DNA from 2 places in the Microbulbifer salipaludis genome. Region 2 is predicted to be linked to the other one. Evidence: predicted binding sites of a transcription regulator. Region 2 holds the regulator's gene; the other holds the start of a gene.
What was found. Region 2 encodes FNR, which switches genes on or off when oxygen is low (the NO sensors DNR and NnrR bind a similar motif). Its sites were predicted from a motif close to TTGATNNNNATCAA; they were not measured.

Region 1: ccoN (cytochrome-c oxidase, cbb3-type subunit I) is a predicted target of FNR. The motif match lies at 5,123-5,136, and genes of this name have one in related genera.

What each region holds. Positions count from the first base shown of each region.
Region 1 covers NZ_JAEKJR010000002.1:2,261,917-2,269,291, forward strand. The annotation lists gene JF535_RS15190 (FixH family protein) at 1-179, opposite strand, end outside; gene ccoG (cytochrome c oxidase accessory protein CcoG) at 280-1,695, opposite strand; gene ccoP (cytochrome-c oxidase, cbb3-type subunit III) at 1,863-2,771, opposite strand; gene JF535_RS15205 (cbb3-type cytochrome oxidase subunit 3) at 2,768-2,989, opposite strand; gene ccoO (cytochrome-c oxidase, cbb3-type subunit II) at 3,005-3,622, opposite strand; gene ccoN (cytochrome-c oxidase, cbb3-type subunit I) at 3,635-5,095, opposite strand; gene JF535_RS15220 (argininosuccinate synthase) at 5,240-6,460, opposite strand; gene pyrC (dihydroorotase) at 6,814-7,375, shown strand, end outside.
Region 2 covers NZ_JAEKJR010000001.1:1,194,850-1,202,224, reverse strand. The annotation lists gene JF535_RS05055 (flavin monoamine oxidase family protein) at 1-265, opposite strand, end outside; gene glyA (serine hydroxymethyltransferase) at 671-1,933, opposite strand; gene JF535_RS05045 (hemerythrin domain-containing protein) at 2,326-2,883, shown strand; gene fnr (fumarate/nitrate reduction transcriptional regulator Fnr) at 2,916-3,641, opposite strand; gene hemN (oxygen-independent coproporphyrinogen III oxidase) at 3,713-5,164, opposite strand; gene JF535_RS05030 (OmpW/AlkL family protein) at 5,332-6,021, opposite strand; gene mmsB (3-hydroxyisobutyrate dehydrogenase) at 6,179-7,087, opposite strand; gene JF535_RS05020 (enoyl-CoA hydratase/isomerase family protein) at 7,206-7,375, opposite strand, start outside.

The DNA of each region.
Region 1 (7,375 bases), on a different contig from region 2:
TGATACAAGCGGCTGTCTTTGTAGTACGTATCACTCACGGTGTCATCGCCGTAGCGGACCGCAATCGACACCAACACAAAGGATACGATCACCACCAGCACCAGCGGCGCCATGACCATCCAAAACCACGGTTCGCGATACCAGGGAGCGGGCGTTTGAGGATTGTTTTTCTGAGTCACTGAATTATTCAACCAAAATTCTAACCGGGCAAATGAAAGCAGAACCGCAGCAGGCGCACCTCACTGGCGCGCCCTCCAGGTCCCATGCGGCACTTTATCGCTATTTGGGGCCGATAAAGATTGTCCGGTGGCGGTCCTTGAGCTCCGGTGCGTCTTTGGCCTGAATCTCAATGAAGATATCGTGCTTGGTCTCCTTGAGCTGCGACTGGGGCACACTCACGCGGATGGGCACGGAGTATACCTCTCCAGGGTTGACCAAAGGGTTTTGCTGCATGCGCAGGGAGTAGTCGTATTCGGGCTTACCCTGCACACGAACAACAAATTCATGCGGGCGCTGATCCATATTATTGATCTTGACCGTGTAGACATTCTGCACCAGCCCCTGTGATACGCGGTACATGCGTGCACCACGGTCCCGCTGCACCTCTGCCTGCACCGGTGATCGCGTGGCGACGTGATAGGAAAACAACCCGATCATCAACAGCAACACCAGGCCATAACCAATCAGGCGCGGACGCACATACTGGGTTTTGCCGGTTTCCAGCTCATCTTCCGAGGTAAACCGGATCAACCCGCGGGGATACTCCATCTTGTCCATCACACTGTTGCACGCATCCACGCACAGACCACAGTTGATGCACTCATATTGCATGCCGTCCCGGATATCGATATCCACCGGACATACCTGCACACACCAGTAACAATCAATACAGTCGCCCATACCCTGGGCTTTGTAGTCGACGTTTTTCTTGCGTGGGCCACGGGCCTCGCCGCGGCGGGCATCGTAATAAACCGCCAGAGTGTCCGGGTCGTACATCACTGACTGAAAGCGCGCATACGGGCACATGTATTTGCATACCTGCTCACGCAAAAAGCCCGCGTTCATATAGGTAGCAAAGGTAAAGAAAGCGACCCAGAAAGCGCCTTGGGGATGGGCATTAAAGGTGGCAAGGTCTACCACCAGGTCGCGGATTCCGTAAAAGTAACCGACAAACGCCAGCGCCGTCGCCAGCGAAATCAGTAACCAGATGGCGTGGGTGCCACTCTTGCGCAAGACCTTCTCGGCACTCCAGGGTGCCGCATCCAGCTTCATGCGTTTGGCACGGTCACCCTCACATACTCGCTCGGCCCAGATGAACATCAGTGTCCAGACCGTTTGCGGACAGGTAAAACCACACCAGACGCGCCCCAGCCAGGTGGTAATGGCGAATAAGGCAAATGCGGAGATGATCAGCAGGCCGGCCAGCAGAATACCGTCCTGCGGGCCAAACGTGGTCCAGAAGATATGAAACTGCCGCGCTGGCAAATCAAAGTGCACCGCCTGGTGCCCATCAATATTCAGCCAGGGGATAAAGAAAAAGGCGAGCAGTAAAGGAAGGCCGGTATATTTTCGGATACGGGTGTAAACACCGCGAATATGGCGAATATAGACCTTATCGTCAGATTCGTAGAGCATCCGGTAGCGGACTTCACCGTCACCTTCCTGCTCTTCTCGGGTGGGAATTCTATCGCTCACAAAACCTCACTTTCCCCAGATTCTTATCGGGACGAAAACTGCAGTGACATGCAATGAGGCTTGTTGTTCTTCCCTGCGGTGCCCTTCCCGGCTTGTTTGGGTGGCGGCATTACGCCGCCACCCAATACTTTCTTCGGCAATTTGCCGCGCTGGCCTGAGGCCAACGATTATTGCTGGACGTCTTCCTGACGCGACAGACTGTAGACATACGCAGCGACCAGACGAATTTTGTCTTCACGCAGCTTGTCTTTTTGCGAAGGCATATTGTTGCTACGGCCACCGCGAATAGTGTGCTGGATCTCTTCGCGGGTGCCGCCGTACAGCCAGATATCGTCGGTGAGGTTCGGCGCGCCCAGCGCCTGATTACCTTTACCGTCAACCCCGTGACAGGCCATACACACAGTTCCGAAGACTTCCTTACCCTTCGCAGCCAGAGCCGCATCGTGCTCACCACCGCTCATTGCCAGCACATACTCGGTGGTGGCCTTAACGCCGTCCTCACCGATCAGCGGGCCTTGAGGCGGCATCAGCCCCTGGCGGCCATCGTACAGTGTCTTGAGAATCTGTTCTGGCGAGCCACCATACAGCCAGTCACTATCGGTCAGGTTGGGGAAACCGTAGTTGCCGCCACCGTCCGCGCCATGACACACAGAGCAGTTGTTCGCGAAGATACGCGCACCCATCTTGAGTGCGTCGCGGTTTTCCGCAATCTTCTCGACTGGCATTTCAGCGTACTGCCCGAAGCTTTCCTTGAACTCCGCTTGTGCCTTGGCCTGGTCGGCCTTCAGCGCACCCACAGATGTCCAGCCGCCGATGCCCTTGAAGTTACCCATGCCCGGGTAAATCACCAGATACGCCGCCGAGAACACCAGCGTGATGACAAACATCAAGAACCACCACCGCGGCAATGGGTTATCAAACTCTTCGATGCCGTCGTACACGTGGCCAGTTGTACGGTTTTCCGGATCCTGCTGATCATCCACCGCCACTTTGCGGTTTGCGAAAAGTACCCAAACGACCAATGCGAGATTGGCGAGGGTGAGCACAATTACCCAAACACTCCAAAATGTACTCATTTGTCCTGCCCCTGTTGCTGTTTCTTGTCAGCCTCTTTGCCGGCTGTGCTTTCGCTCTCGCGAGCGGTCCTGTCTAGATTTTCCTGCTCATCGGCAAATGGCAGCTTGGCATCCTCCTCAAAGCGCTTTTTGCGCTTTGGCGAGAAGGCCCACCAACAGACCCCCAGAAATGCGAGCGCGCCGAGAACTACACCAATTTGCCGAAGAATATCGATCATCACCGAGCACCTCGCTTAGCGCTTCTGCTGCACCAGGGTGCCCAACTGCTGAAGGTAAGCCACCAGCGCATCAATTTCCGTCACGCGCCCACCCACAAAAGGCTTGCTGGCATTGGCGATATCCTCGTCGGTGTAGGGAACACCCACGGTGCGCAAGGCGCGCATTTTTGCGGCGGTGTCCTTGCCAGTGACAATATTGTCAAACAGCCAGGGGTAAGCCGGCATGATGGACTCCGGCACCACCGTGCGCGGATCGTACAGGTGTGCGCGATGCCACTCATCGGAGTAGCGTCCACCTACACGGGCCAAGTCCGGACCGGTACGCTTGGAGCCCCACAGGAACGGGTGCTCGTACACATGCTCCTGCGCCATGGAGTAGTGGCCGTAGCGCTCAACTTCCGCACGCAGCGGACGAATCATCTGCGTGTGGCACACATGGCAGCCCTCGCGGATGTAAATATCGCGCCCTTCCAGCTCGATGGCACCGAGCGGCTTCAGGCCAGCGATTGGCTCATTGTTGTCCTTGGTGAAGAACTGGGGAACGATTTCAACGAGGCCGCCGAAGCTAATGGCAATCACGATGAAAAAGATCATCCAGCCGAGGTTTTTTTCTACGATGTCATGGTTTTTCACGATCAGGTCCCCTTAAACGCTCTTCGCCACTGGCAGGTTTTCGTCGTGACGGACTTCGCCTTCTTTGGGTTCGTCAGTGATAGTACGGAACACGTTGTACGCCATCAGCACCATGCCAAAGGTGAAACACGCACCACCCAGCCAACGCACGATGTAACCGGGCTGACTCGCAATCACACTTTCCACAAAGCTGTACGTCAGCGTGCCGTCGGCGTTAAATGCACGCCACATCAGGCCCTGGGTAATGCCGTTGACCCACATCGCAGCGATATAGAGGACGGTACCGACAGTCGCCAGCCAGAAATGCGCGTTGATCAGTTTCACGCTGTACATTTCCTTGCGACCCCACAGAACCGGCACCAGGTGGTACAGGGCACCAATGGAGATCATGGCAACCCAGCCAAGCGCGCCCGAGTGTACGTGGCCAACGGTCCAGTCAGTGTTGTGCGACAAGGCGTTCACCGTCTTGATGGACATCATTGGGCCTTCGAACGTGGACATGCCGTAGAACGACAGGGACACAACGAGGAAACGCAGCGTGGGGTCGGTGCGCAGTTTGTGCCAGGCACCGGACAGGGTCATGATGCCGTTGATCATGCCGCCCCAGGACGGTGCCAGCAGGATGATCGACATGACCATCGCCAGGCTCTGGGTCCAGTCAGGCAGGGCAGAGTAATGCAGGTGGTGACCACCGGCCCAAACGTAGATGGAGATCAATGCCCAGAAGTGCACGATGGACAGCTGGTAGGAATACACCGGGCGGCCAGCCTGCTTGGGCACGAAGTAGTACATGATGCCGAGGAAGGCGGCCGTCAGGAAGAAGCCAACCGCATTGTGGCCGTACCACCACTGGATCATCGCATCGGTAGTGCCGGCAAACGCGGAGTAGGACTTCAGCGCACTGACCGGGATCGCCAGGCTATTGACGATATGCAGCATGGCAACGGTGATGATAAACGCACCGAAGAACCAGTTGGCCACATAGATATGGGAAGTGCGGCGCTTCATGATGGTGCCGAAGAACACCAGGCCATAAGCCACCCAGATCAGCGCGATCAGGATATCGATCGGCCACTCCAGTTCCGCGTACTCTTTTGCGGAGGTGTAACCCATCGGCAATGTAATCGCCGCGGACACAATGACGATTTGCCAACCCCAGAAGGTGAAGGGGATCAGCCATCCACCCCACAGGCGGGTCTGGCAGGTGCGCTGCACCACATAGTAGGAAGTTGCGAACAGCACGCTGCCACCAAACGCGAAGATCACCGCATTGGTGTGCAGTGGGCGCAGGCGCCCAAAGTTCGTGAAGGGCTGCCAAAGGTCATTCAGCGAAGGCCATGCGAGCTGTGCGGCGATCAATACGCCGACAGCCATCCCAACAATGCCCCAGACCACCGACATGATGGTGAACTGGCGCACGATGTTGTAGTCATAGTCCGGCAACTTGCCGGCCTCTGCCACCGTTGTCGTCATTGTGTAACTTCCGTTGCTTTTTTAAGGTTCATTTCCGTCAACCGCGAGGGGACCGCCACCCAAATAGCGGCTATACCCTTCACGGTAGACCGGGCGGGCACAGAAGCGACGATTTAAACGCTGTAATCGCCGCCTCCGGCTGATTTAGATCAAGTCTCTGCCCTTACCTGCGGCAATTCGCAGCCTGAGAGCGTTCAACTTGATGAAGCCTTCGGCATCTTTCTGGTCGTAGGCACCAGCGTCGTCCTCGAAGGTGGCTATTTTTTCATCAAACAAGCTGTCTTCTGAACGGCGGCCAACCGCTGTGACACTTCCCTTGTACAACTTCAGTCGCACCTCTCCGTTTACCACCGCCTGCGATTCGTCAATGGCCGCCTGCAGCATCCGGCGCTCCGGAGACCACCAGTAGCCGTTGTAAATCAGCTTGGCGTAACGCGGCATCAACTCGTCTTTAAGGTGAGCGACTTCACGATCCAGGGTAATGGATTCGATAGCGCGGTGCGCCTTCATCAAAATGGTGCCGCCGGGGGTTTCGTAGCAACCGCGGGATTTCATGCCCACGTAACGGTTTTCCACGATATCCAGTCGCCCGATGCCATTGGCGCCACCCAGCTTGTTCAGTTTCTCCAGCAACGTGGCTGGACTCATGCGCTCACCATCGATCGCGACGGGATCGCCCTGCTCAAACTGCAAGGTAATATAAGTAGGCTGGTCCGGCGCTGCTTCAGGGCTGACACTCCAGCGCCACATATCGTCTTCCGCTTCCGCCCAGGGCTCCTCAAGCACACCGCCTTCATAGGAAATGTGCAGCAGGTTGGCGTCCATGGAGTACGGCGACTTTTTCTTTTTGTTGGAGAAATCCACCGGGATCTTGTGTTGCTCGCAGTATTGCATGAGCTTTTCGCGAGAATTCAGGTCCCACTCACGCCACGGTGCAATCACCTGAATGCCCGGCTTCAGCGCGTAGGCGCCCAGTTCAAAGCGCACCTGGTCGTTGCCCTTACCGGTGGCGCCGTGCGAGATGGCATCTGCGCCGGTCTCGTTGGCGATCTCAATCAGCCGCTTGGCAATCAGGGGACGGGCGATGGAGGTGCCCAGAAGGTACTCCCCTTCATAGATGGTATTGGCGCGGAACATGGGGAACACAAAGTCCCGCACGAACTCTTCGCGCAGGTCGTCGATGTAGATTTCCTTCACGCCAAGCGCTTCTGCCTTGGCGCGCGCGGGCTCTACCTCTTCCCCCTGACCAATATCCGCGGTAAACGTGACGACTTCACAACCATAGGTATCCTGAAGCCAGCGCACGATCACTGAAGTATCGAGACCACCAGAATACGCCAGCACCACCTTGTCGATCTTACTCATTACTATCCTCTGTATAGTGGGCCCGTTTGCACGGGAAGTGCCGTCACTATAGGCAATGATGCCGCCGCAGCGAGCAAAGCGCCTATTTAACGCTCGGTCTGGGGGGGTTATTTTTGGATGAGTGCCCAGGAACGGCGGACAGGCCGCCTTTTTTCGGGGCGGGATTGTAGCGCCTAGAAACGGTTACGACTAGCTCCACAACGAGCGTCGCCGGATTGTTCTCCGGGCAACCGGTGCCACCTGATCACTTTACACACAAACTGCTTGCAGAAAAGGCATTTGCGGCAGCTTTCGCAATTTACTGGCGCTTCGGGTAGCATCGGCGCCGCGATCAATCCGGGAGGAGATATTCGGTGGAGCCGAAACAGCAAATTACTCTGCGTAAACCTGACGACTGGCACATTCATTTGCGCGATGGCGCGGCGCTGACACGTACCGTGGGCGACGCCGCAGAGCAATTCCAGCGGGCGATCATCATGCCCAACCTGGTACCACCCGTGGTGAACGCCAACGACGCGCTGGCGTACAAGGCGCGCATTGAATCTGCAGTACCGCAGGGCAAGAGCTTTACGCCACTGATGGTGATTTACCTCACCGACAACACCACGCCCGAGGTTGTGCAACAGGCCCACGCTGCCGGCGTGGTGGCCGCCAAGCTCTACCCGGCTGGCGCCACCACCAACTCGGACTCCGGGGTGACAGATATTGCCAACATCTACCCGGCCCTCGAAGCGATGCAATCCTGTGGCATGAAACTACTGCTGCACGGAGAAGTCACCACCAGCGACATCGATATCTTCGACCGGGAACGCATTTTCATCGAGACCATATTGGGCCCCGTGGTGGAGGATTTCCCCAGCCTCAAGATCGTGCTGGAACACATCACCACGGCGCACGCCGCGGAGTTTGTTGCCC
Region 2 (7,375 bases):
CGGCCGAGCTGGGATCTGCTTTCGCGGGGCCAGAAAAGGTACTGGTGGCACCAGCAGTACCCAGCGCCGCGGCGCCAAGACCCAGCTGCTTCAGGAACTGACGACGGCCTTCTTCGGAGGCATTCGCACCGACGTGGCGCGTACCTTCATTGATAATGTCGAGGCTTTCATCGGATGAGATACCCGTCTTTTCGGACAGCTCCTGAGCGGCCCCAAGGCGTCGCATCAGGCTCGAAAGCGGGGAGAGGGATTTACGGCTACGCATGTTGTTCTCCTACAGCCAAGTGGTGTTCCGACCCAGATACCGCAGGGCCGTGGATTTGTTTTGTTGTTGTCCACGGTTCGCTCATTGCACTACGCGGGCAAAAAGCGGGCGCGCGCAGTTCGAAATAGATGACAACCGCATTATTCACATTTGCTATATGAGCGCGTAATTCTACATACCACCTCACATAAAATCGAATAAAAATTCAATTAACCGCGGCAGGAGGAAATTTTGATCTAGTGACCAACAGGGCAAAGGAGCGAACGCACTACATCACATGCATTAATGGCAGGAGAGGCAGGGATATTTGATAGGTCTGTCCGTGTCAGGCAGGCACAAAAAAAGCGACTCCGGGGAGTCGCTTTTGCGCTCAAATACTAGCCGCGGCATCGTCGCCGCGACCCATTATTTGTACACGGGGAACTTGGCGCAGATTTCGAGTACCTTCGCCTTCACCTCGGCGATGGTCGCGTCTGCGTTGCCTTTCTCGAGGGCGTCCAGCACATCGCAGATCCAGTGGGTGAGCTGGCGGGTCTCCTCCACACCGAAGCCGCGGGTGGTGATTGCCGGGGTGCCCACACGCAGGCCGCTGGTGATGAACGGAGAGCGCGGATCGTTGGGTACCGCGTTCTTGTTCACAGTGATGTTGGCGTTGCCCAGGGCTTCGTCCGCATCCTTACCGGTGTACTCCTTGCCGATCAGGTCCACCAGCATCAGGTGGTCGTCGGTACCGCCGGACACGATATTGATGCCGCGATCGAGGAAGGTCTCCGCCATGGCGCGGGCGTTTTCCACCACTTTCTTCTGGTAGGCCTTGTATTCCGGGGTCATGGCCTCCTTGAAGGATACCGCTTTGGCCGCGATCACGTGCATCAGCGGGCCGCCCTGACCGCCGGGGAATACGGCGCTGTTCAGTTTTTTCTCGATCTCTTCATTGGCCTTGGCAATGATGATACCGCCACGGGGACCGCGCAGGGTTTTGTGGGTGGTAGAGGTCACCACATCGGCGTGAGGGACCGGAGAGGGGTATTCACCCGCAGCCACCAGACCGGCCACATGCGCCATATCCACCAACAGGTAGGCGCCCACCTTGTCGGCGATGGTGCGGAACTTGGCCCAGTCCATGATACGGCTGTAGGCGGAGAAGCCGGCCACGATCATCTTCGGCTTGTGCTCCAAAGCCAGGCGCTCTACTTCGTCATAATCCACTTCGCCGGTTTCCGGGTTCAGACCGTACTGCACCGCGTTGTAGGTCTTACCGGAGAAGTTCACCTTGGCGCCGTGGGTCAGGTGGCCGCCGTGGGCCAGGCTCATGCCCAGCACGGTGTCACCGGGAGCACACAGGGCCTGGTACACCGCGGCATTGGCCTGGGAGCCGGAGTGAGGCTGGACGTTGGCGTAGTCGGCACCGAACAGCTTTTTGGCGCGCTCGATGGCCAGCACCTCCACCTTGTCGACGTGCTCGCAGCCACCGTAGTAGCGCTTGCCCGGGTAGCCCTCAGCGTACTTGTTGGTCATGCTGGAGCCCTGGGCTTCCATCACCATCGGGCTGGTGTAGTTTTCCGAGGCAATCAGCTCGATGTGCTCTTCCTGGCGGCGGTCTTCGTCCTGAATGGCGGACCAGACATCGGGATCGTAGGAGGCTAAGGTGACGGATTTATCAAACATGGTATTCCCTCGGATGATAAGGCGCGAATCGCGCAAGCATAATCTCGACAAGGGCAAATCCCGACCCAAATATGACCGGCCCGCCCCAGAAAGCGGCGCATTGTACACCAAGGGGAACCCGGCGGTGCAAAGGGTGCATGTGAAACTATTTCAAGCAGATAGACGACGCGCTTCAAGTTCCCGTCACGCGATTTCGACCGTTCGCTGAACCATCCCACCTCCGACCGAGCGGCTGAAGTTTCTCGGCAGGGACTCGGCGAATATCGTGCCGGCACAAACGGCGCCAGCAACCGGACCGCACTTGACCCAGATCAACCGGCGTTTTCTCGTTCCGTTAACAATGCCAAGACTGGCACCCGAGCTAAGACCGGATTAAGACATGGAGGAATAACATGCACAGCATCTACCGTCAGCTTTGCTGCGACCACAAACATATGCAGCGACTTCTCGAGGTGTTTGAGGGTTTGCTGGAGCAATTGACCAAACAGGAACGCGACCCCGCGACGCTGGGAATGATTCTGGAGGCGCTGGATTACTTTTCCGTGTACCCGGATCAGTGGCACCACCCGATCGAGGACCTGGTGTTTGAGCACTTGCTGGGCAAGCCCGTCGATGTGCGCGATGTGATCAACAAGACCCTCAAGGAACACCACGCGATTGCGGCCGCCACCCGCAAAATGAGCAAACTGTTTAACGCCGTGGCCAACGATGCCGCCGTGGAACGAGAGGCGCTGTTCGGCGCCGCACGGGAATATATCGATTTACAGCGCCGCCACCTGCAACGGGAAAACGAAATCCTGCTCCCGCTGGTCGCCGACCTGCTGACTATTGATGAGTGGAATGCCATCCAGGATCGCCTGCGCGAACAGCAGAGCGTGCACTTCAACGCCGGCGTGAAGCGACTGTACGATGCAATGTATGAGACGCTGGCGGAAGAAACAGCCGCATAGAAGACACTGCCGCATAAGCGGCGGTGTAGAGGTCAGTTTTCGTAACTGCAGTGGGTGCCGGCGAGTTCGCTCAGAGCGATGAAATCCAGAATGGTCACTGAGCGCCCCTGCACCTGGATCAGCCCCTGCTTCTGAAAGCGGGAAATGAGTCGGCTGACGGTTTCTGCAGTCAACCCCAGGTAATTGGCAATATCCATGCGCGGCATGGACAACACAAATTCGCTCGCGGAATAGCCACGGCGGGAGTACCGGCTGGAGATATTCACCAGCAGGGCCGCGAGCCGACTGTCCGCCGAGCGCTTGCCCAGTAACAGCAGGGCTTCGTTCTCCTGCTTCAGTTCTTCGGAAAAAATGCTGTAAATCTGCTTTTGTAGCGCCGGCACCTGCTGGGCAAGCGCCTCCAGCTGGGTGAAGGGCAATACGCACACACTGCTGTCTTCCAGTGCTTCCGCAAATCCGGGATGTGAACCGCCGCTATAAGCGTCCAGACCCAGCAACTCCCCGGGCAACGCAAAATGCGTGACCTGGGTATCGCCGTCCGCACCAATCACCGCCGACTTGAAACTGCCCGAACGAATCGCGTACAGGCTGGCAAAGGGGTCACCGGCACGAAACAGGGTTTCGCCGGCCCTGACCACCCGCTTCTTGCGCGTCACCTGCTCCAGGCGGGCGATGTCATCATCGCTCAGGCCAACGGGCAGGCACAGCCGGCGCACGGAGCAACTACCGCAACTGACCGCTGTCGAATTCTGTTTCATCGAAGTACCGTTTTCGCCGCACGGCGTACATATCTGGTTTGCTATTGCGGAATTGTATCGATTCCCGACGCCTAAAGCACCCGCGAGTAAAGGGCTGACTGCTCGGTGCCGTGCAGATAGGTATCAAAGGCCGCGGCGGCATTGCGGAGGAACCAGCGTCCGCGCTCGGTGACGAAAAGGTCACTCTCGGTCTGCCCCAGCAGTCCGTCGTCAAACATGGGCTGCAGGCGCGCCAGCTCCGGGGCAAAACCGTCGGCAAATGGCAGCCCCGTGCGCTGCTCAAGCACCCGCTTGTCGAGGCGCAGGTGGCACATCAACTCCATGATCAACCACTGGCGCAGGCGGTCATCCTCGCTCAGCTGCCAGCCGCGACAGATGGCCTCGCCGCGCGCGTTGATGGCGCCGGCGTACTCCTTGAGACTGTGGTGGTTCTGCCAGTATCCATCGCGGCTGTAGCTGATGGCCGAGGCCCCCAGACCGACCAGTGCATCCGCCGGCATCAGTGTATAGCCCTGGAAGTTGCGCGCGAGTCGCCCTTCTGTGGCAGCCGTCGCGAGCGCATCATCCGGGCGTGCAAAGTGATCCATCCCAAGGAAGACGTAGCCGGCGTCCGTAAGCCGGCGGCTGGCCGCGAGCTGCATGGCAATTTTTTCGGCCGGCGGGGGCATCAGGTCGCTGTCGATCAGACGCTGTGCCTTGAAGCGATGGGGCAGATGCGCGTAGTGGTACAGGGCGATGCGATCCGGCGCCAGGTCAAGCACGGCGTCGACCGTCTTTTCCAGGCTCGCCACATCCTGCCCCGGCAGGCCGTAGATCAGGTCGTAGGAAATAGAGCCAAACCCGCGCGCGCGTGCGCCTTCGGTCAGCGCCCGCACCTGCTCCACACTGCAGATGCGATTGATTGCCCGCTGAACGTCGGGATTAAAATCCTGGATACCGAGGCTCAGGCGATTGAAGCCCAGCTCCCGCAGGGTATCCAAAGTTTCGATTTCCAGAGTGCGCGGATCGGCCTCAATGCTGTACTCCACATCGTCGCCAATGCGCAGATCAAAAATTTCCCCCAGGCCTTCCATCAGGCGTCGCAGGTCGCCGTCGTTCAGGAAGGTCGGCGTGCCACCCCCCAGGTGCAGCTGTACCACCGGCGCCCGCGCGACCCGGTCGCGGTACCACTGGGCCTCTTTCAGTACATTGTCGAGATAACTGGAAGCCAGGCCGTATTGCCGGGTGATGATTTTGTTGCAGGCGCAGAAGTAACACAGTGAACGACAGAACGGGATGTGCACATACAGTGACAACGTTTCCACATCCTTGAGTGCATGCCAGGGCTTTGCCGAGCCATCGTCTCCCTGCATCGCGACGAAGCGGTCGGCGGTGGGATAAGAGGTATAGCGTGGGCAGGGCCCCGCATAGCGGGACAGCAGTTCCGTGGAAAGAGGCGCGCTGGAAAGGGGCCCAGTGGACTGGTCGCCCGCGCCACTTGGGGTACTGATGTCGGAAACTGGAAAGTCGCTTTGATCGACCATCGGAAGAGGCACCTCTTGTCCTTACTTGTGCGGGGAAGCCATTGCGCTTCGTACTGCCGCGTAAGGTACCGAGGGGCCCGCCCCCGACACTTGATTTAAGTCAATTGCCGGGGGCTTAGCCTGTCGCTCAACGGCATTACCGTGAGTCGCAAGCGTACTGGGGAAGGTTAGAAGCGGTAGCCAACACCTGCGCTGTAGACCAGCGGGTCCAGCTCAACAGTGGCGCTGACGGTGCCCACACCCGGCACCTTCACCGTGGCTTCGGTATCAATGTCCATCCACCACACCGACAGGTTCAGCAGCCAACGCTGATCCGCGCCAAACGCGACATCGACCCCGGCCTCGGCGGCAATGCCAGAAGAGTTCTTCAGGCTCACGGAAGCGTCGCCAGTTGCGCCGAGGGAGGCAAAAATATCATTGGCCTCACCACTGACCTTTTCCTCAAAGAAGACCGTGTAATTCAGGCCCAGCCCCACGTAAGGCTGCACACGGGAAGAGGCCTGCAACGGGTAGTACTGGAGAACCACGGTAGGCGGCAGGTGACGGGTCTCCCCCAGATCGAAGGTTTCGCCCAGGCCGGACACCTTCAGGTCATGGCTAAACGGCGTGGCCGCAATCACTTCCACACCCCAGTGATCGCGCAACATGTAGGTACCGATCAGGCTCAGTGCCGTGCCGTCGTCAACGCCCGCGGCCGTCCCTTCCAGGGTGGCATCCCCCAAAGACAGAGCACTGGAACTCACCTCCGGGCTCACGGTAATTGCACCACTGCGGAAAATAAAATCACCGCCGTCATAGGCAAAGGCGGAACCGGAAATACAAGTGGCCAGAGCAGTGCCAAGCACCATTTTTTTCATGATGATCTCCCAATCATTTATCTATGCTTCCGTCTCGCCGGCACGCTGTTTAGCGTTATTGGTGTGGCGCTTCTTTGAGACGGGCACAGAGTAACGATTGGGTAAACGCGCCCTTTGATTCAAATCAATCGCACAGGACGCCGCGCTGAACTTTCTATCAGTCACCCACCGGGCGGCGGAACAGGTTTTGAATGGACGAAAAGTCCAGCACCTGATTGATCGGGTCTCCACCGTGCAGCTGGTAAAGATTTTTGGCCAGTGCACCGAGCGGTGTCGAGGACGCGCTGCCAGCAGCCGTATCCATGGCGAGCCCCAGGTCTTTCAGCATTAACGCCACAGAAAAACCGCCCTCATAGTTGCGCGCAGCGGGGACATTTTCCATCACACCGGGATAGGGATTGTATTTCTCCAGCGACCAGTTGCCACCGGAGCTGGCCCGCATGATGTCGGACAGCACCGCCGGATCAAGGCCGTTATCCACCCCCAGCTGCAACGCCTCGGCGGTGCCAATCATGTGAATGGCCAGCAGCATGTTGTTGCAGATCTTTGCCACCTGCCCGCTGCCGGCGGGGCCCGCGTGAAAAATATTCGCTCCCATGGCTTCCAGAACCGGGCGCGCGCGAGCAATAGCGTCTTCGTCTCCGCCACACATAAATGACAACGTGCCCGCTGTCGCCGCCGCGGTGCCACCGGAAACCGGTGCGTCCAGCGCCGCAATGCCGCGCTCGCCCGCGGCAGCAATTAACTGGCGCGCATCGTTGGCGGCGATGGTAGAACAGTCAATCAGCAGGGTGGCGGCATCCATGCTCTGTAATAAGCCGTGCACCCCGAGGTACAAAGAGCGCACTGCTTCGCCACTGGGCAACATGGACACCACCACATCCGCGCCTTCGAGTGCGGCATGCGCACTGGCGGCCTTGTGGCAACCGTTGGCTACCGCCTTCTCCAGCATGGGCGCCGACAGATCAAAGGCGGTGACGGTGAAGCCTTTCTTTACTAGGTTTGCCGCCATGGGCCCGCCCATATTGCCAAGGCCGATAAAGGCGATGTGTTTGATCGGGTTCATGCTTTCCTCTCCAGGTATTTATTATTTTTCTAGTTGGCATGGTGGGTGCGCTGCGCTTATCCACCCTACAAAATCGAATGAGTACCGTAGGGTGGATAAGCCCAGCGCATCCACCGACTTACTCAAGGTCTGCTAGCGGGTTCTCTCCATCCCACGGCTCGGCAAAACAGGTCTCCACCTGCTCCGCTGTGACCTCATCTATCTGCGCGGGCTGCCATACGGGGCTGCGATCCTTGTCAATCAGCAGCGCACGCACGCCTTCTTTTACCTGCCCATTGCTGCACATAT